2 regions of the Delftia sp. 60 genome follow, and region 2 is predicted to be linked to the other one. Evidence: riboswitches for the same ligand, from Rfam matches in the RefSeq annotation. Region 2 holds a riboswitch; the other holds the start of a gene.
What was found. Region 2 has a riboswitch for glycine ahead of CLV01_RS02730 (D-amino acid dehydrogenase). Riboswitches for the same ligand answer to the same signal wherever they lie in the genome.
Positions count from the first base shown of each region.

Region 1: linked by a shared signal. The riboswitch ahead of gcvT (glycine cleavage system aminomethyltransferase GcvT) and the one ahead of CLV01_RS02730 (D-amino acid dehydrogenase) in region 2 are both predicted to bind glycine.

Region 1 covers NZ_PEFD01000001.1:4,440,421-4,449,755, reverse strand. Annotated here, with positions in the region: gene gcvP (aminomethyl-transferring glycine dehydrogenase) at 1-143, opposite strand, end outside; gene gcvH (glycine cleavage system protein GcvH) at 215-589, opposite strand; gene gcvT (glycine cleavage system aminomethyltransferase GcvT) at 726-1,859, opposite strand; glycine riboswitch at 1,919-2,037, opposite strand; glycine riboswitch at 2,053-2,164, opposite strand; gene CLV01_RS20180 (fatty acid--CoA ligase) at 2,334-3,935, shown strand; gene CLV01_RS20175 (hypothetical protein) at 4,099-4,668, shown strand; gene CLV01_RS29715 (hypothetical protein) at 4,701-4,979, shown strand; gene CLV01_RS29710 (hypothetical protein) at 4,976-5,293, shown strand; gene CLV01_RS20165 (LysR family transcriptional regulator) at 5,424-6,341, opposite strand; gene CLV01_RS20160 (DMT family transporter) at 6,440-6,931, shown strand; gene CLV01_RS20155 (sensor histidine kinase) at 6,983-8,704, opposite strand; gene CLV01_RS20150 (Lrp/AsnC family transcriptional regulator) at 9,073-9,335, shown strand, end outside.
Region 2 covers NZ_PEFD01000001.1:585,686-595,020, forward strand. Annotated here, with positions in the region: gene recB (exodeoxyribonuclease V subunit beta) at 1-56, shown strand, start outside; gene recD (exodeoxyribonuclease V subunit alpha) at 53-2,245, shown strand; gene CLV01_RS02705 (glutathione S-transferase family protein) at 2,264-2,926, opposite strand; gene CLV01_RS02710 (hypothetical protein) at 3,046-3,405, shown strand; gene CLV01_RS02715 (copper chaperone PCu(A)C) at 3,502-4,014, shown strand; gene CLV01_RS02720 (PhaM family polyhydroxyalkanoate granule multifunctional regulatory protein) at 4,157-5,101, shown strand; gene CLV01_RS02725 (FIST signal transduction protein) at 5,178-6,413, shown strand; gene CLV01_RS02730 (D-amino acid dehydrogenase) at 6,464-7,795, opposite strand; glycine riboswitch at 7,888-7,998, opposite strand; gene CLV01_RS02735 (invasin domain 3-containing protein) at 8,652-9,335, shown strand, end outside.

The DNA of each region.
Region 1 (9,335 bases), 3.9 Mb from region 2:
GCGTCGATCAGCGCATCGCGCGATGCCGCGCCAATGGCGCTGAGCATGTGGGCCTCGTCTTCGGGCGCAATGCCGATATGGCGGGCCACGAATTCGGTGGCGTTCTCGAGGGCGGCAAGGGGCTGGGTGGAGGACATCAGCATGGAGGGACCTGTCTCAAAAGCTGAAAAGCGCCAGGGCGGGCCCTGGCGCCCGTCCTGGCCGGAAAGTGGCGTCAGTTGCTCTGTGCGAAGGCCGTGTAGGCGGCTTCGTCGAGCAGCGCGGCCAGCTGGCCTGCGTCGCTGAGCTTGACCTTGAAGAACCAGCCTTCGCCCAGCGGGTCGCTGTTGGCCAGGGAGGGGTCGTCGCGCAGGGCTTCGTTGACTTCGACGATCTCGCCGCTGACGGGCATGTAGACATCGGCGGCGGCCTTGACGGACTCGACCACGCCGGCCACATCGCCCTGGTTGAAGCTGGTGCCCACGGCGGGCAGATCGACGAACACCACGTCGCCCAGCGCATCCTGCGCGTGGAGGGTGATGCCGACGATGGCCGCGTCAGGGTTGGCGGCGTTGATCCATTCGTGGTCCTTGGAATACTGGATGCTCATGGCTTGCTCCGATAGAAACTGAAAAAGAAACCTGTGAAAGGCGGTTTGAGAAAGGTCAGTGCGCACTGTAGCGGCATGCGATGGCAGGAAAAACGAATCCGCCGAACTCGATCCACGCCAAGCGCGCAGGCTGTCCTCAACCGCGGTGATAGCGGGGCGCCAAGAAGGGCGTGGCCTGCACCTGCATGGGCACGGCCTTGCCGCGCACCATGGCCTGCAGCGTGGTGCCGATGGCGGCGCTGCCCGGCTCCACATAGGCCAGTGCCACGGGCTGGTTCAGCGTGGGCGACAGCAGGCCGCTGGTGACCTGGCCGACCTTGCGGCCGCTGGCATCCAGCAGCTCCGTGCCTTCGCGCACGGGTACGCGCTCCAGGGCCACCAGGCCCACGCGCTTGCGCGTGAGCAGCTCGGGCGACTGCAGCTGGGCCAGCACGGTGGCCGCGCCGGGAAAGCCGCCTTCGCGCTCGCCACCAATGCGGCGGACCTTCTGCACGGCCCAGTTCAGGGCGGCCTCGGCCGGGGTGGTGGTCGTGTCCAGATCGTTGCCGTACAGGCACAGGCCGGCTTCCAGGCGCAGCGAATTGCGCGCGCCCAGGCCCACGGGCCTGACTTCGGGCTGGGCCAGCAGGGCACGGGCAAAGGCTTCGGCGTGGCTGGCGGGCAAGGAGATCTCGAAGCCGTCCTCGCCGGTATAGCCGCTGCGCGTGATGTACAGCTCGGCGCCTTCCCAGTCGAAGTAGCCGCCCGTCATGAACACCAGCCCGGCCGTGTCGGGCAGCAGGCGCTCCATGGCGGCTGCTGCCTGCGGGCCCTGCAGCGCCAGCAGGCCCCGGTCGAACTGGGGCTCGATTTCACAGCGCTGGCCGATGCGGGCTTCTATGTGCGCCAGGTCTTCGTGCTTGCAGGCGCCGTTGACGATCAGGAACAGGTCTTCCTCGCGGCGAACGAACATCAGGTCGTCCAGAATGCCGCCCGCGTCGTTGAGCAGCAGGCCGTAGCGCTGGCGGTGTTCGCCCAGGCCCAGCACGTCCATGGGCAGCAGCGATTCCAGCGCCGCGCCGGCATCCGGGCCGCGCAGGCTGATCTGGCCCATGTGCGAGACATCGAACAGGCCTGCCGCCTCGCGGGTGTGCAGGTGCTCGGCCATCAGCCCCTGCGGGTATTGCACGGGCATGGAGTAGCCGGCAAACGGCACCATGCGCGCGCCCAGTTCCTGGTGCAGGTCGAACAGCGGGGTCTTGAGCAGATCGGTGGTGGAGGCAGCGGTCAAGGAGGGACTCTCTTTTCGGCAAGGGGCAAGGCACAACGCCATCCCGGAATCCCGGGATGTCCTGCCCTGCTGTCCGCTTTACCTGAGAGATTCACCCGCACCTTCCATGCGTGGGGCTTGCTCCTTCGGTGGATGGGGCACACCGCCGTGCCCTGCATCTCTCTCCAGCTAGGAACGCCTGCGGCCGTGGCGGCAGGCGGTGCCAGTCCTTTTGCCTGAGCGTTCGGGACGAACCCTGCGCCTTCGGCGGTGCCGCTGCCTGTGACCATTGCGGCCGGGCGGGCACTCTCTCCTGACCGGCGCATTCTAGCTGCGGCCAGCGTCCGCGCGGCTTCGGGATTTCCGCGGGCCGGCCGCAACTCCATGCGCTTGCCTGCATGGATGCATTTGCAAATCGCATAACTGTCTAAAAAATCTCCTACATTGAGATGCATCGATATATGAAATCTCGTGAGCGAGAAGGAAGAAGCGCACATGCAGCAGACGCTGGGAGACACATTGGCCTGGCCGGCACGTTACCTGCCGAACAAGGAAGCCCTGGTCGCTTGGGAGGGCGGCGAGCGCCGCGCCTGGACCTACGCCCAGCTCGATGCCGAAGTCAACCGCCACGCCCACGGCCTGGCCGAGCTGGGCATAGGCCATGGCGACGTGGTCGCGGCCTTTCTCTACAACACGCCGGCCTTTGTCTTCACCATGCTGGCGGCCGCGCGCCTGGGCGCCATCTTCAACCCCATCAACTACCGGCTGGCGGCGCAGGAGCTGGCCTTCATCCTCAAGGACGGCGCAGCGCGCGCCCTGGTGTTCGAGCACGAGGGCGGCGAGGTGGCCGCACGCGCCCAGGCCCTGCTCAAGGCCGAAGGCGGGGGTGGCACTGGCGCAGGCACCGAGCACTGGATCTTTGCCGACGATGCCCCGGCCGACCCGCTGCCGATCTGGGCCACGCAGCGCCTGTCCGCCCTGGCCAGGGGCCGCAGCAGCGCGCCGCCCCATGCCCATGTGCGCGAGAGCGACCCCTGCATCCTCATGTACACCAGCGGCACCACGGGCCGGCCCAAGGGCGTGCTGCATACGCACCGCAGCAAGCTGGCGCACAACGCCCTCATGCACCAGACCATGCAGTTCACGCGCGACGACGTGGGCCTGGCCATGGCGCCGCTCAACCACACGGCCGAGCTGCACACCAGCTTTTTGCCGCGCCTGCAGGCCGGTGCCACCCAGGTGCTGCTGCGCCGCTTTGACGTGACCGAGGCCTGGCGCCTGATCCGCGAAGAGCGCGTGAGCTTCTTCTTCGCGGCGCCCACCATGGTCACCATGCTGCTGGCCGACCCCATTGCCTCGCCTGAGCAGGCGCCCGCGCTGCGGCTGGTGGAGTACGGCGGCGCCTCCATGGCGCCGCACCTGATCCGCGAATGGACGCGCAAGGTCGGCAGCGACCTGGTCCAGGTCTACGGCACCACCGAGATGGGGCCCTGCATGTCCATCCTCCTGCCGCGCGAGCAACTCTCGCACGCGGGCTCGGCGGGACTGCCCTCCATGGGCCATGACCTCATCGTGGCCCGCCTGCGCGAAGACAACGCCCCCACCGATCCGGCCGAGGCCTGCCTGCCAGGCGAGGTGGGCGAAATCCTGGTGCGCGGCCCCTGCATGATGGCCGGCTACCTCAACCGCTCCGACGCCAACACCCGCGCCCTGGCGCACGGCTGGTACCACACGGGCGACCTGGGCCACATCGACGACGACGGCTACCTCTGGATCCGCGACCGCATCGACTACATGATCAATTCGGGTGCCGAGAACGTCTATCCGCGCGAAGTGGAAGACGCGCTGGTCGAGCATGCCGACGTGCTCGAAGTCGCCGTCATCGGCGAGGCCGACGAGCGCTGGGGCCAGATCGTCGCCGCCCACGTGGTCGCCAAGCCTGGTGCCACGCCCACGGCCGAGGCGCTGGACGCCTTCCTGGTCCACGGCGACCGCCTGGCTGCCTACAAGCGCCCGCGCCGCTACCACTTCCGCCAGGCCCTGCCCAAGACGGCCAGCGGGAAGATACAGAAGCAGTTGCTGCGGGTGGTGGACTGAGAAGGCTTCGATCCAGCATGCTGACTGCATGACGATGCGCGGTCCGGCCCTACCCCTTCATCGGACTCATCCGAAAGCAGCCTTTCCTTAGGAAATTTTGAATTGAAGCGGTTACTTTGCATTACATTTGCTTCCTTCAAATAATCTTCGGGGAGAGAGAGAAATGATCGCGTCTTACGTTCGCGCCTTGGCAATCTGCGCGGTGACGGTTCTGGCTACGGGATGTGCCCAACTGAAAGCTCCGCCTTACGGGGCAGACTACGCAGCGCTGGAGCAATTGAAGGCGGCCAAGCCGGGATCCGCCAATGTTCTGAAGGTGGAGCCGACAGATCCTGCTGCTCCGGTCAACAACCTCTCCTTGCGTGGAACGCCTCTTAATTCGGCGAGCGGCACCTTTTCCAAGTATCTGGAAGAGGCGCTGGTTCAGGACTTGAAGGAGATCTCCGCCTACGATCCCCAGTCGCACACCCAGATTGACGCGAAGATTCTTGCCAACGATATCGATATTCGCGGTTTCAGCACGGGCTCGGGTGTGATGGAGATTGAGCTTCGGGTCTTGCGCAGCGGAGAGCAGCGGCTCAAGAAGACCTACAAGGCAGAGACTAGCTTCGAGTCCAGCTTCATGGGCGCTGTAGCCATTCCTGCAGGACAGGCTGCCTATCCTCAGCTTGTTCGGGAATTGCTGCGCAAGGTGTACGCCGATCCTCAATTCCTTGCCGCGTTGGCTCCCTGACGGCTTCACAGTGAGTCGCCGAGGATAAAACCATGCGCTTTTTTTCCGCAATCATTCGAGCGGTTCTGGCATCCGTCACTTTGGCAACGTTGGTGGGATGTGCCCATCCCATCAACATCGGTGGCGATACACGACCTGAGCGTATCGAGTCGGAGTTGATCCAGAAGAAGGTTGCCTACGCCATCAGCGAGACTCAGCGAAATACCGCCTTCGTTTCACCTGCGGGAGGGGGGACAGTGTTAGATACTTCCCTTATCGCGACCTCGAAAAAACAATTCGGGACGCATTGCGCTCTGTTTACCAGGATGTGACGCTGATTGCAGCGCCAAGCGATACGCAGGCCGTAGAGGCGGCCCGTGCGGCCTTGATTTTCATCCCCGAGATCAAAACCGATTCGGGATCGCCATCGGCGCTTACGTGGCCCCCGACCTACTTCGTTACAGAGATCGCGTGTGTGGTCACTGATGCCAACGGCAACGAAATTGGAAGAGTGAAGGCTTCTGCGCGGGGCGAAGCGGAGTTCAGCGAGTTTCTGGATGACTTCGGCTTGGCCGCCAAGCGTGCAGCCACGCAAGTAGCTCAGCAGTTGAGCAGTGAAATTCGCAAGAACGAAAAGCTGCGTTAAGGCGGCCGCGGCTGTTCGAGGCCACGGGGCTGCCTTCAAGCTTTCGCTCCAATGCCAGCCTGTCCACATGCAGGCTGGCATTTTTCATGGCCGGTTCGGTGCCGGTAGAAGTCGGCTCAGACATCAGCGACTACTGTACGGTACGACAACTCCTGGCTACCGCCTGCCGCAGCCACCGATGCATGGCATCCCCCTGCTTGCGCACATGCCAGGCCTGCTGGTAGGCGAACTCGGGCAGTTCCAGCGGAGGAGCGAAACGGCGCAGCGTTTTGTGGCGGCGCAGGTCGCCAATGGCGCGGCTGCCCACGGTCAGCACGAGGTCGGTGCCTGCCAGCACCTCCAGCGCCGCGCTCCAGTGGGGCAGGGCCAGCACCACGCGGCGGCTCAGGCCTTGGGCGGCCAGCGCCTTCTCGATTTCTTCGCTGGCGTCGGGCCGCATGGCCAGCATGACGTGCGGGCGCTGCAGCCAGTCCTGCAGTGACAGCCCGCCGCGTGCAGGCAGCACGGCCTGGTCGGCCACGCTCACGAACTGTTCCTGGAACAGATCCTGCACCTCGATGCCTTCGGGCAGGTCGGGTGCGTCGGGGAAGGGCCCCAGGGCCAGGTCCAGTTCGCCATCGGCCAGCTGGGCCAGCATCACCTCGCGCGTGGACTGGCTGATGGCCAGGTCCAGCCCGGGTGCGTGCTGGCGCAGATGCCGCATCAGCGGCGGCAGCACGATGCGCGATGCGTAGTCCGACAGCGCCAGCCGCAGCCGTCCGCGTGCGTGGGCCGGGTCGAACTCCGCCTGTGCCAGCAAGCCGTTGAGGCTGCCCAGCGCATCCGCCAGCGGTTGCACCAGGCCTTGCGCGCGTGCCGTCAGCGCCATGCGGCCACCGCGCCGCACCAGCAACGGGTCGCCCAGATGCTCGCGCAGCTGCGCCAGCGAATGGCTCATGGCCGGCTGGCTCTTGTGCAGGCGCAGGGCCGCGCGCGTCACATGTTTTTCGGCCAGCAGGGCGTGCAGGGCCAGCAGCAGGTTGAGGTCGATCCGGCGCAGTTCATCCATGCCATGAATATAGACCGTGCACACAAACGATTTCCATCAACAAGCTGGATGCGAGAGCATGCAGGCATCGATTGACAGAAGAAGAAAGGTCTTGCTGCATGACAGGTAAAAGCACATTCACCGCCCTTGCTCCCGTGGCCCTGGCGCTGCTGGCGGGGGCCATCCTGCCATTCCAGGCCGCCAGCAATGCCCTGGTGGGCCGCCTGCTGGGCCACCCGCTGTGGGGCGCGCTGGTCTCGCTGGCCGTGAGCGTCATGGTCGTGGTGCCTGCACTGTGGGTGCTGCGCGCGCCCGCTCCGGCCATGGCCCAGGCGGCAGCGGGGCCATGGTGGCTATGGATAGGCGGTGTGCTGGGGGCCATCTATGTGGCCAGCGCGGCCGCCGTCACGCCCAGGCTGGGTGCAGGCGGCTTCCTCGTTTGCGTGGTGGCGGGGCAGATCGTGGTCTCGGTGCTGGTGGACCACTTCGGCCTGATGGGCCTGGGCGCACGGCCGGTCAATGCGACGCGCCTGGCCGGCGTGGCCTTGATCCTGGGTGGCGTGCTGCTGGTGGTGCAGGGCGGGACGGCCCGTGCAGCGGCGGCCCCATGAGCGCCGCGAGCACGCCCTGCTTCAGCGGTGAAGGCCCCGGCCTTGCCCGCGTCAGGCGGGCATGCCCGGCGGCACGGCGGCCGGCCTTGCCGCTGGCGGACGTTCCTGGCGGGCATCTGCCGTGCCGGGCAGGAGCCGGCCCAGCCGGATGACAAAGCAGGCCCCGCCTCCGGCAGCCGGCTGGAAGAACGCGTCGCCTGCGTGCAGCCTGGCAATGCGCCTGACCACGGACAGGCCCAGGCCATGCCCGTTGACGTGCCGGGTGGCGCTTGCGCGTTCATAGGGCTCGAAAACCTGTCCTGCCGCTTCGGGCGCAAGGCCCGGTCCCTGGTCGCTGACGGAAATCAGCAGGTCACCGGACGCATCGCAGCGGGCGGCCAGTGTGATGTCGCCCGCCTTGGCATATTTGATGGCGTTGCCGACAAGGTTGGAGATGGCGATGCGCACCAGGACAGGGTCGCATTGCCATTGCTGCGGGCCGTGTTCCAGATCCAGTTTCAGGCGATGCCGCCGGGACCAGCCGACGAGCTCTGCAGACTCCTCCAGGAGTTCATCCAATGGCGTCTGCTCCAGTTGCAGCCGGAACGCGCCCGCGTCCAGCCGGTCGTTGATCAGGCAGGTGTCCACCAGGGTCATCAGCCGGCGCGAAGCCCTGCGTATCTGCGACGCCTGCTCGATGAGGGAATCCGCGTCTGTCGTCGGGAACGTCTGCAGCTCGGTCGCGGCGCCGTCCACGATGGTGAGCGGGGTGCGGAACTCGTGGTTGATCATGTTGAAGAACTGGCGCTGCTCCAGCCGCATCTCGCGCTCGCTGTGCAAGGCGGTCTGCAAGGCCTGCTGGGCCGTTTGCAGTTGTGCGGTGCGCTGCAGGACCTTGGATTCCAGCTCGCGCTCGGCCGCCTGGGCGCGTGACAGGGCCTGCATCCGCTCACTGCGCAGGGCGCGCTCCGCCACCCGCGTGCGGTTGGTCACCGCCATTCCCAGCAGGATGGCCTCGGACACACGCCCGGCAAACCAGAGCATCTGGGCCGATGGCAGCGCAAGATCCGGCAGCAGGCCCTGGGTTCTCAGCAGGTTCAGGATGCCCAGGGCGGAAGGCACCGCAAACGCCAGCGCGCCCGGCAGGTATTGCCACTGCCTTCGGACCACCAGCAGGTACAGCACGAAGACCGCACCGAACGATGTGGACACCAGGGCCGTGAACACCACGGCACGCGAGATCTGCGGATAGCCACCCAACAGTGCCAGGCCCAGTGCGATGGCATTCAGCCAGGCCACCACGCTGAAGAGGTGCGCAGCCCAGATCCAATGGCGGCGGAACTCGAACAATTGGCTGAAAAACACCGTCGCCACCACACAGAAGCTGCAGTAGGCGATGGACAGCGCATGCTGGGGCTGGTCGGCGCCGGGCAGCCACAGGCCTTCGGGCCGGTAACGGAAGGCGGCGTAGGCAAAGCCGGCTGCCAGGAGCGCGGCGCAAAGAATGTAGAGCCTTTCCCTGAGCCAGCACCACAGGATCAGGCTCATCAGCGTGATGGCCAGGGCCGAGCCCATGTACGCGTAAAGCAGCATGGCGGCCGGCGCCATGCTTCTGCCGGGAAAGACCGCAATGCCCTGGTCTGCCTGGGGGTTGGGCAGCAAGCGGGCGAGCAGCGCCAGAAGCGCTGCAGCTGCCAGGGCCTGCACCAGGACCTGCATCAGCCATTGCGCTGCAGCACCCGTTGGCCAGTGCCTCCGGCGGCCTTCAGTGGGATTGTCTTGGGTGTGGATCAAGGGTCCGATGGGTTGAAGTGGCGTGCGCCCGTATATGTCCGCCGTGCAGGCTTGCGGGGGGGCCATTGTGCACCGGCGGCCATTGCGGGAAAGCGCTGTCTGCCGTCTGCCAGGTGCCCCAATGCAACAGGCCGCCCCGCTGCGGATAAGCGGGGCGGCCTGTAACGGGCTCCTGGTCTGGATCACGCATCCGGGCGCTGGCGGTAGTCGGCGGGGCTGGGTGAATGGTTTTGCTGCGCCGGTAAGCGTGCTCCCATGCAGACAAGTGTGCGCGTTTGGTCTCAGAAAATGCTGCTTTATTTCTTCAAAACAGGCGTTGCTACAGAAAATTATTCTGCGCCTGCCTGTTTTGCAGTAGATTGCCGGCCATGGACATCCTCGACAGAAAGATTCTTTCCGCTCTGCAGGCCAACGCGCGCGTCAGCCTGCAGGAAATCGGCGCGGCCGTGGGCCTGAGCGCCTCGCCCTGCTGGGCACGCATCAAGAAGCTGGAAGAGGCGGGGGTGATCGAGGGCTATACCGTGCGCCTGAACCCGCTGGCGCTGGGCCTGGGCGATACGGTGCTGGTGCAGGTCACTCTGGACAGCCATTCGGACAACACGCTGGAGAAATTCGGCGAGATGCTGGCGAC
Region 2 (9,335 bases):
ATGCGCTCGATGAACTGCTCGGCCCCGGCCGCGCCGATATGCAGGAGCCGCCATGAGCCCGCGCCCCCGTTCGCGGACCGTCGATACGGCCACGCTGGACCTGTTCGACGAACGGCCGGGCGACGACTCGCCGGGCGGCGAACCGCCGGGCGACGCATCGCTGGGCGGCAAACCGCCGGGCGCCGTGCCGCCAGACACCAATGAAGTGCTGGCCCTGCTGCGCCGCTGGGCCGATGCCGGCCTGCTGCGGCGCCTGGATGCGGCGCTGGCCTCCTTCGTCGCCGGGCAGGATGCGCAGGCCGGGCCCGCCTTGCTGGTGGCCGCCGCACTGCTGGCGCAGATGGAGGGGCGCGGCCACAGCTGCCTGCCCCTGGCGCCGCTGGCCGGCCACCCCAACGACGTGCTGGCCTGGCCCGCCGAGGCGCTGCCCGCGCAGCAGGCCCTGTGGCAGATGCTGCCCGCGCGCCTGTCCGGCTGGGTGGCGGCGCTGGGTGCCAGCCCCGTGGTGCGTGTGATCGGCGACGCGGGCCAGGATGGCGGCGAGGACCTTGGCCAGCCCCTGGTGCTGGCCGGTGCCGACGGCCCCGCGCCTCTGCTGTACCTGCGCCGCTACTGGGACTACGAGCGCGCCGTGGCCACCCATGTCATCCAGCGCACGGCGGCGCAGGCCGTGGCCGGCCAGCCGCTGGACGAAGCTCAGGCCCGGCGATGGCTGGACCGCCTGTTCCCGCCTGCGGCGGAGGGCGGCCCCGTGGACTGGCAGAAGCTGGCCTGCGCGCTGGCGCTGCGCGGCCGGCTGTCGGTGATCACGGGCGGCCCCGGCACCGGCAAGACCTATACCGCCGCGCGGCTGCTGGCCCTGCTGTTTGCCACGGCGCCCGACGCCGGCCAGCTGCGCGTGGCCCTGGCCGCGCCCACGGGCAAGGCGGCCGCGCGCCTGAAGCAATCGATCGACGGAGCCTTGCTGCAATTGCAGGGCAGCATGGGCGGCGAGATCGACCTGGCGGGCCTGGTGCAGCGCATGGGCGCGGCGCGCACCCTGCACTCCATGCTGGGCGCGCGGCCCGATACACGGCACTGGGGATTCCATGCGGGCCGGCAGCTGGACGTGGACGTGCTCATCGTCGATGAGGCCTCCATGGTCCACCTGGAGATGATGGCGGCGCTGCTGGAGGCACTGCCGTCCGGCGCCCGCCTGGTGCTGCTGGGCGACAAGGACCAGCTGGCCTCGGTGGAGGCGGGCGCCGTGCTGGGCGACCTGTGCCGCGATGCCCAGGCCGGACGCTACCTGCCGGACACGCTGGACTATGCGCTGCGCGTGGCTGGCCAGGCGGTGCCGCCGCAGTTCGCGGCGCCGGCAGGCGACCGGCCTCCGGCTCTTGCGCAGCACACCGTCATGCTGCGCGAAAGCCGGCGCTTCGGTGGCCCCATCGGCCAGTTGGCTCGCGCCGTGAATGCCGGCCACGCCGCGCAGGCCCAGGCCTTGCTCGATGCCGGCACGCAAGGCGGTACGCACTCCGAACTCTGGGAACGCCAGGGCGGCGTGCAGGCCGTGACCGAACTGGCCGTGCGCGGGCGCGGCGGCCTGGCCAGCTATGCGCTGTATGCCAGGGCGCTGCAAAACAGGCCGGCTGCGGACGGCGGCTACGAGGCCGCGCACCGGGCCTGGGTGGTCGATGTGCTGCAGGCCTTCGAGCGCTTCCGGCTGCTGTGCGCCGTGCGCGAGGGGGACTGGGGCGTGTCCGGCCTCAACCGGGCGGTGGAGCAGGCCCTGGAAGCGCAGGGCGCGATCCGCCGCAGCGGCGAATGGTATGCGGGCCGGCCCGTCATGGTCACGCGCAACGATGCGCAACTGGGCGTGTTCAACGGCGACATCGGCATTGCGCTGCCGGGTGGGTCGCAGGGCGGGTCACAGGGGGCCCCGCAGGGTGGGCCCGGGCAGCCGCTGCGCGTGTACTTCCTGCAGGGTGACGAGCTGCGCTCGGTCGGTGTCAGCCGCCTGGCCCATGTGGAGACTGCCTTCGCCATGACGGTGCACAAAAGCCAGGGCTCGGAGTTCGAGCACACGGCCCTGGTGCTGCCCTCGCGCGGCGGCAGCGTGCTGGGGCGCGAGCTGGTCTACACCGGCATCACGCGCGCCCGCCAGGCCTTCTCGCTGTTCTCCGAGGTGCCGGGCCTGCTGGCCTCGGCCGTTGGCAGCCCCACGCAGCGCGCCAGCGGGCTGCTGCGCTGGCTGCAGGACTGAGGCGGGCAGGGCGGCGGCTCAGGCCGGGGTCTTGTCGCTGGCGTAGCGGGACATCATCAGCGCCGTATTGGTCTTGCGGTCGGCATTGACCTGCTGCACCGTGGGCCGCTCGGCCATGCGCGTCAGGTACTCGCGCACGGGCAGGTCGGCCAGCACGTCGCGCCCGCCAACGATCTTGCTGGCTGCGCTGACCAGGGGCAGGTGGACGATGGCGCAGCAGTCGGCCAGCGTGAAGCTGTCGCCCGCCACGAAGGGTGAGAAACGCGCGAGCTTGGCGAAGGCCGCCACGTTCTTGTCGAGCTGGGCCAGCGTGCGCTCCCGGGTGGAGTCGCTGACCTGGCCGCCGAAGAAGGCCTGCGGGTAGAGGATGCGCGCCACCAGCTCCAGGTGCAGGTCCAGGTACACGCACAGCTCGCGCACCTTGGCGGCCTCGAAGGCGTCGGCCGGCAGCAGGGCCGGCGAGGGCGACAGCGTCTCCACGTACTCGACCATGGCGGCCGACTCGCACAGGCCACGGCCGTCGTCGATGCGCAGGTACGGCACCTTGCCCAGCGGCGACAGTGCCATATCGGTCTCGCCCAGCCAGTCCAGTTCCTCGTTGAAGGGCAGCTGCTTTTCCAGCAGGGCCAGCTTGACCTTGTTGTAGTAGTTGCTGGCCGCGAATCCGCACAGGGTGAGCATGGGTGTCTCCTTGGGTTGTTTGTGGTGAAGGCGAGGGTGCGCGCCTGTGATGGTAGGGGCGGGCAGGGCATGGCGCGGTCCCGGAGATGACGACTGGGGCAGACCCCTAGAATGGCGCCATGCCGCTTCGCCTGCCCTCCACCTTGGCTGCCTGCGCCCGCTGGGTGCTGGGGCTGTGGCTGTGCGTGGCGCTGGCATCGGCGTTTGCGCCGCTGGCGCGCGCTTCGGGCTGGGAGCGCCTGTGCTCGGCCGCTGGCGAATCGGTCTGGGTGCCATCGCCGGCCGGTCAGGACAATGCCCTTGCCGGAAGCCACGGCATCGACTGCCCGCTGTGCCTGCCCCCGCTGGCGCCGCCGCCCGCCCGGTGCAGTGCGGCCCCGGCACCGCTGATGGCAGATGCGCAGCCACGGGCGCACCCGGCCTCCGTCCACAGCGTGGCCATGCCGGCCTTGCCGCAGGCCCGCGCCCCGCCCCGGTGACTCCCCATTTCAATCCCTGCCTCTTTCGCTTGGCTTTTGTTTTTGCAAGGCACACAGACCGTGCTGCAACGTATTGAATTTTCTGGAGAAACCGTGATGACACTGCGTCAATGGACCACCCCTTTCCTGATCGCCGCCTCCCTGTCCATGGGCCTGGCCCATGCCCATGCCGATGCCGCCCACGTCAAGGCCGACGCCGCCTGGGCGCGTGCCAGCGTGCCGGGCCAGCAGGCCACGGGCGCCTTCATGCGCCTGACGGCCGAGGAGCCGCTGCGCCTGGTGGGTGTGGAGTCGCCCGCCGCCGGCGTGGCCGAGGTGCATGAAATGAAGATGGAAGGCGATGTGATGCGCATGCGCGCCATCGACGGCCTGGACCTGCCCAAGGGCGTGGCCGTGGACCTGAAGCCCGGCGGCTACCACGTCATGCTGCAGCAGCTCAAGAGCCCGCTGCTCAAGGACAGCCAGGTGCCCATCACCCTGGTGTTCAAGGATGCCAAGGGCGAAACCTCGCGCCTGAGCCTGCAGGTCCCCGTGCGCGCGATGGCGCCTGGCGCAGCGGCTGCCCCGGCAGCGGGCCACGGCGGCGGCCACGCAGGCCATTCGCACTGAGCCAGCGCCATTGCACCGGGTTTGTGCGCAGCCGCATGCGCATGACTTGCCGTGGACTTGGCGTGTGCCTGGGTTAAGCTGGGAGCATGGCCGGCATCCTTCGCCGGCATGCTCTTCCAACCCAGTCCTAGCGAGTGCTGCCATGAGTGACGCGTCCTCCTTCGGTTTCGGCAAGTTCATCCCCGGTTTCGACTTCCTGCAGGGCCTGGCCCAGAGCGCGGGATCGGCCACGGCCCGGCCCCTGGGGCGCCTGCCCGAATGGGTGGCGCCCACGGTGAGCATCGAGGAGGTGGACAAGCGCATCACCGAACTCAAGGCCGTGCAGTTCTGGCTGGACCAAAATGGCAAGGCGCTGGCCGCCACCATCCAGGCCCTGGAAGTGCAGCGCATGACGCTGTCCACCCTGCAGGGCATGAACGTCAGCATGGGCGAACTGGCGCAGGCCTTCCAGTTCCCCGCCGCTGCAGCCGCCACCGCTGCTGCAGCCACTGCAGGCAAAGGCGCCGCCAGCGCGGGGCAGTCCGACCACTCGGACTGGCCCATGTCCTCCGCCGGCAAGGCCGGCAAGCAGGAAAAGCCGCAGGCCGCGCCCGCACAGCCCCCTGCCGAGCCGCCTGCAGCTGCTGCGGCCGCTGCATCCGCGGATGCCGGCAGCAAGGCCTCAGGCCCTGAAGCTTCTGCGCCCAAGGACGAGCCGGCCCAGGCCGCCGCCATGGGCCAGGCCATGCAATGGTGGGGCGCACTGACCCAGCAATTCCAGCAGATCGCCGCCAAGGCCATGGCCGAGCCCATGGCCCCCGAGGCCGTGGCTGCCGCACAGCGCGCCACCGGCATGGCCGGCGACATCGCCAAGGCCGCCATGGACCGCATGACGGCCCAGGCTGGCGCCTTCGCCGCGCAGGCAGGCAAGGCGGCTGCACCGGCGGCCAAGGCCCCGGCCGGAGCCGCCAAGGCGCCTGCGAAAGCGCCAGCCAAAGCCCCACCGAAAGCGCCAGCCAAGGCAGCGGCCAGGAAGACGGCGGCAAAGACAACAGCCAAGGCACCGGCCGCAGGCAAGGCGCCGGCCAAGAGCCGGCCACCGCGCTGAGCGGGACGGCGGCACCCATGGATGGTCTAGAGCCCTCCGCAAGCCGGGCGCTGGCAGGGCTAGAAAGAAGGTTGGAATGTCGTTGTTTCCTGTAGGCCATGCCAGCCATTCCGACTGGCGCGCCGCGGCCGATGCGGTGCTGCTGCAACTGCGCTCGCAGATGGCCGATCCGGGCCATGTGCAGCGGCCCAGACTGGGCCTGGTGTACCTGTCCCACGCGCATGCCGCCCATGCAAGGCCGCTGCTGCAGCATCTGGCCAGGGCCTTGCCCCATGTGGCGGACTGGGCTGGCTGCTCGGCCGGTGGCGTGCTGGCCATGTCCCATGAATACCTGTCCGGCTCCGCGCTCGCGGTGATGCTGCTCGATGTGCCGGCCGCGCACTACCGCCTGTATTCGGGCCTGGCGCCCTTGCATGCGCCGGGCGGCGAGGCCGGGTTCACGGCCCATTCGGCCCTGGTCCATGCCGGAGGCGGCCAGCCCGAGCTGGCCGAGTTGCTGTACGAGCTGTCCGAGCGCACCGAGTCCGGCCTGCTGTTCGGCGGCGTGGGCGATGACGGGGACGATGGCGTGGAGGGCGTGCAGATCGCCTGCCGCACCGAGGACCTGCATGCGCAGCATGCGGATGCGCGCGGCATTTTCAGCGGAGGCTTCTCGGGCGTGGCCTTCGGTGCGGGCGTGCCCTGCATCACGGGCATGGCCCAGGGCTGCGTGCCGCTGGGCGAGGGCCTGGAGATCACCGAGGCGCGCGGCGCCCTGGTCACCGGGCTCAATGGCGATCCGGCCTTGCAGCGCCTGCTGCAACTACTGGGCGTGGAGCTGGAAGGCAGCGACTGGCAGCCCGCGCTGACCACGGTGCGCAGCACGCTGGCGGCCATTGCGCCGCCGGGCCGGGGCATGGCCCACGGCGTGCTCACCGAAGAGGCCCAGGTGCTGACCCTGGTCGGGCTGGACCCGCTGCGCCAGGGCGTGGCCCTGTCATCGGCCGTGGAGGCCGGGCATTCGGTGATCTTCTGCCGCCGCCAGGCCCAGGTCGCGCGCCAGGAACTGCTGCAACTGGGCGCCGCGCTGCGCGATGCGGCGGAGCCCGAGGAGGCGGCGCCCGAAGGCGAGGCACAGCCCCGCATCCGTGGCGCCATCTACATCAGTTGCCGGGGCCGCGGCGGCGGCCTGTTCGGCGGCCCCGATGCCGAACTGCGCACCCTGCGCCACGCACTGGGCGATGTGCCATTGATCGGCTTCGTCGCCGAAGCCGAGATCATGGACGCCCGCCTGCACCGCTTCGCCGGGGTGTTGACGGTGTTCACTGCCTAGGCGCCGTACACGCCGTACACGCCGTACACACGGTACACACCGTCTGCACCTCAGACCGCGCGCGGGCGCACCGTGCCTGCGCTGCGATCCGGGTCCATGGCTGCGGCTCCCAGAAAATCGAAATCCACGGCCGGCTGCCTGCCGCTGACCAGGTCGGCCAGCGCCATGCCGGAGCCGCAGGCATGGGTCCAGCCCAGCGTGCCGTGGCCGGTGTTCAGGAACAGGTTGGCGATGGGCGAGCGTCCGATCAGCGGCACATTGCTGGGCGTGGCGGGGCGCAGGCCGCTCCAGAACTGGGCGCGCCCGGTATCGCCGGCGCCAGGGAACAGCTGCTGCACGCGCCGCACGATGGCCTCGCAGCGCACGGGGTCCAGGTTGCGGTCGTAGCCGTTGAACTCGGCCGTGCCGGCAATGCGCAGGCGGTCGCCCTGCGCGCCGGTGTAGCGCGAGAACACCAGCTTGAACTCATCGTCCGTGAGGCTGACCTGGTAGGCCTTGGTGGGGTCCAGCACCGGCAGGGTCACAGAGTAGCCCTTGGCCGGGTAGATGGGCAGGTGCAGCCCCAGCGGCTGGGCCAGCAGCGGGCTGAACGAGCCCATGGCCAGCACATAGGCGTCGCCCTGGATGCGTTCGTAGCGGCCATCGGCATTGGTCACCTCCACATGGTCGATATGGCGGCTTGCGCCCGCACCCGTGGTGCGCAGCGCCATGACGTGGTGGCCGTGGCGGAACTGCACGCCCGTGGTGGTGGCAATGCGTGCCAGCTCGCGCGTGAAGAGGTTGGCGTCGCCCGATTCATCCTCGGCCGTATAGGTGGCGCCCGCTATCTGCCCGCGCACATGGGCCAGGGCCGGCTCCAGGCGCACGGCTTCGTCGGCGTCGATCAGGCGGCGGTCGCAGCCCAGGGCCTGCATCTGCTCGGTGGGCTTGAGCGCGCCCTCGAACTCGCGGGCGTTCGTGTAGAAGTGCAGGATGCCCTGCATGCGCTGCTCGTACTGGATGCCGGTGTCCGACCGCAGCTGCTGCAGAGCCTCTCGGCTGTAGGTGCCCAGGCGAACGATCTGCTGGATGTTGTGGCGCGTGCGCGCGGGCGTGCAGTTGCGCAGGAAGGACAGGCCCCAGAGCCACTGGCGCATGTCGGCGCGCAGGCGGAACAGCAGGGGGGCGTCCTGCCGGCCCAGCCAGCCCAGCAACTTCAGCGGTGCGCCGGGGTTGGCCCAGGGTTCGGCATGGCTGACCGAGATCTGCCCGCCGTTGGCAAAGCTGGTTTCGGCGCCGGGCGCAGCCTGACGGTCGATGACGGTCACTTCATGACCGAGAGATTGCAGATAGTAGGCCGAGGCGGTGCCGATCAGGCCGGCTCCGAGAACGATAACGCGCATGACAATGCCCTTTCAAAGGCATGTGCCGGTCCCGCGGAAGCTGGTAGCTATGGATTCAATAGCAAGCAGCCGGCGTCCGTCGTGACGCAGCTGCCGCTCCCCCTGTCCTTGGTACCTGAGAGATTCACCGCCGTCCATGGGAACGGGGCTTGCTCCTTCGGTGCGCCGCATATTGCGTGCGGCGGCTCTCCAGACGGCATGTTGTGTTTGCAGTACGGAACCTGAGCGTGTATGGGAGTTTGCGCCTTCGGTGAGGCTCGGCACCGTGGTGCCCGCCTGCTCTCCTGCAGGGGCGATTCTATGTGGCTTGCGCAGCCGGTTCCAGTCGTACTGGGGATACCACCAGTTACTACCTGTATGTGGTGTGGCTGATTCAGGGTATTCCCTAGATCGCTCAAGCGCCTCCCTCGTAGCGCTGGCACGAGTCTCCGATTCCATGTAAAAAAACTATTGAAATAGAAAAAAACATGATTTAGCCTATCGATGTGTGCAGTGGTTTGTCAGTGCATGTTCTGGTCGATTGGACCTGCATGGGTTAACCATGAGTTGTATATCTGTCGGATAGGCGACTTACCGTTGCACAGGTGAAGGTCTATGGAAACTGGCCCGCCACTGGAAAAAATACAAGCACGGTGAATATGGTTCGTTGAGGGAGGAAAAAAATGATTTGCATCGCAAACCCGGCTGAAGTTGTGCCCGGCTCAATGGGCAATGGAGCAGTGCGCAAGCGCTGATGGAAATCCACCTTTTTTGATTGACGCGCAGGATCTGCGCGAAACCCTGTTACTTCCAATGTCACCGGTTGCAAGGTGAGTTGTGAGTTCTTGACTCAAATAGAACTATCCGAGGTGCGGCGATGCAAATGCGCTGGGTACAACTGATGGCCATTGCCATTGGGGAAAATATTTTCCTGTCTGATTTCCTTGAAAAAATGGGGAATATCATGCGCGTTCTTGATCGCCTGCCTGGTTCGGTGTTTTTACGAAAATGGCGTGCAGCGAGGTACTTGTTCTCGTTGCTGCTGCTTTCGTGCGCCGGTATTTCATCCACGGCACTCGCGGCGACCATCGTTTTCACGGTCACCGACAACAGCGACGCTCCAAATGCCAATGCAACGACACCAACCACCTGTGTCAGCACGCTGGGGGGTACCTTTGCTGGCGCATGTACGCTGCGAGCGGCCATTCAGGCAGCCAACTACACGCTGCAAACGCTGGATCCGAGTGCCGATGTTTCCATCGTCTTTGCGCCGACACTGACTACGTCGGTACGAACCATACAGAGCGGGACATCCAAGGATGCGGCCGGAAACCTCCATCCGTATATCGACAATCAGACGGTTTACGTGCGCTGTGCCAACACATTCGTCAGCGGAGCCCAGTCCGGCGCCGTGACGGGAGCCACCAATGCCTGTGGTCAAACCCAGATGATCAGCGGCGGCGATACGGGCACCACCACTGGTGCCGGTGGCGCCTGGTACTGGATCAAAGGCACCGTGCCAGCCGGCACGGGCTCATTGACCATCGATTTCGGGGGAGTC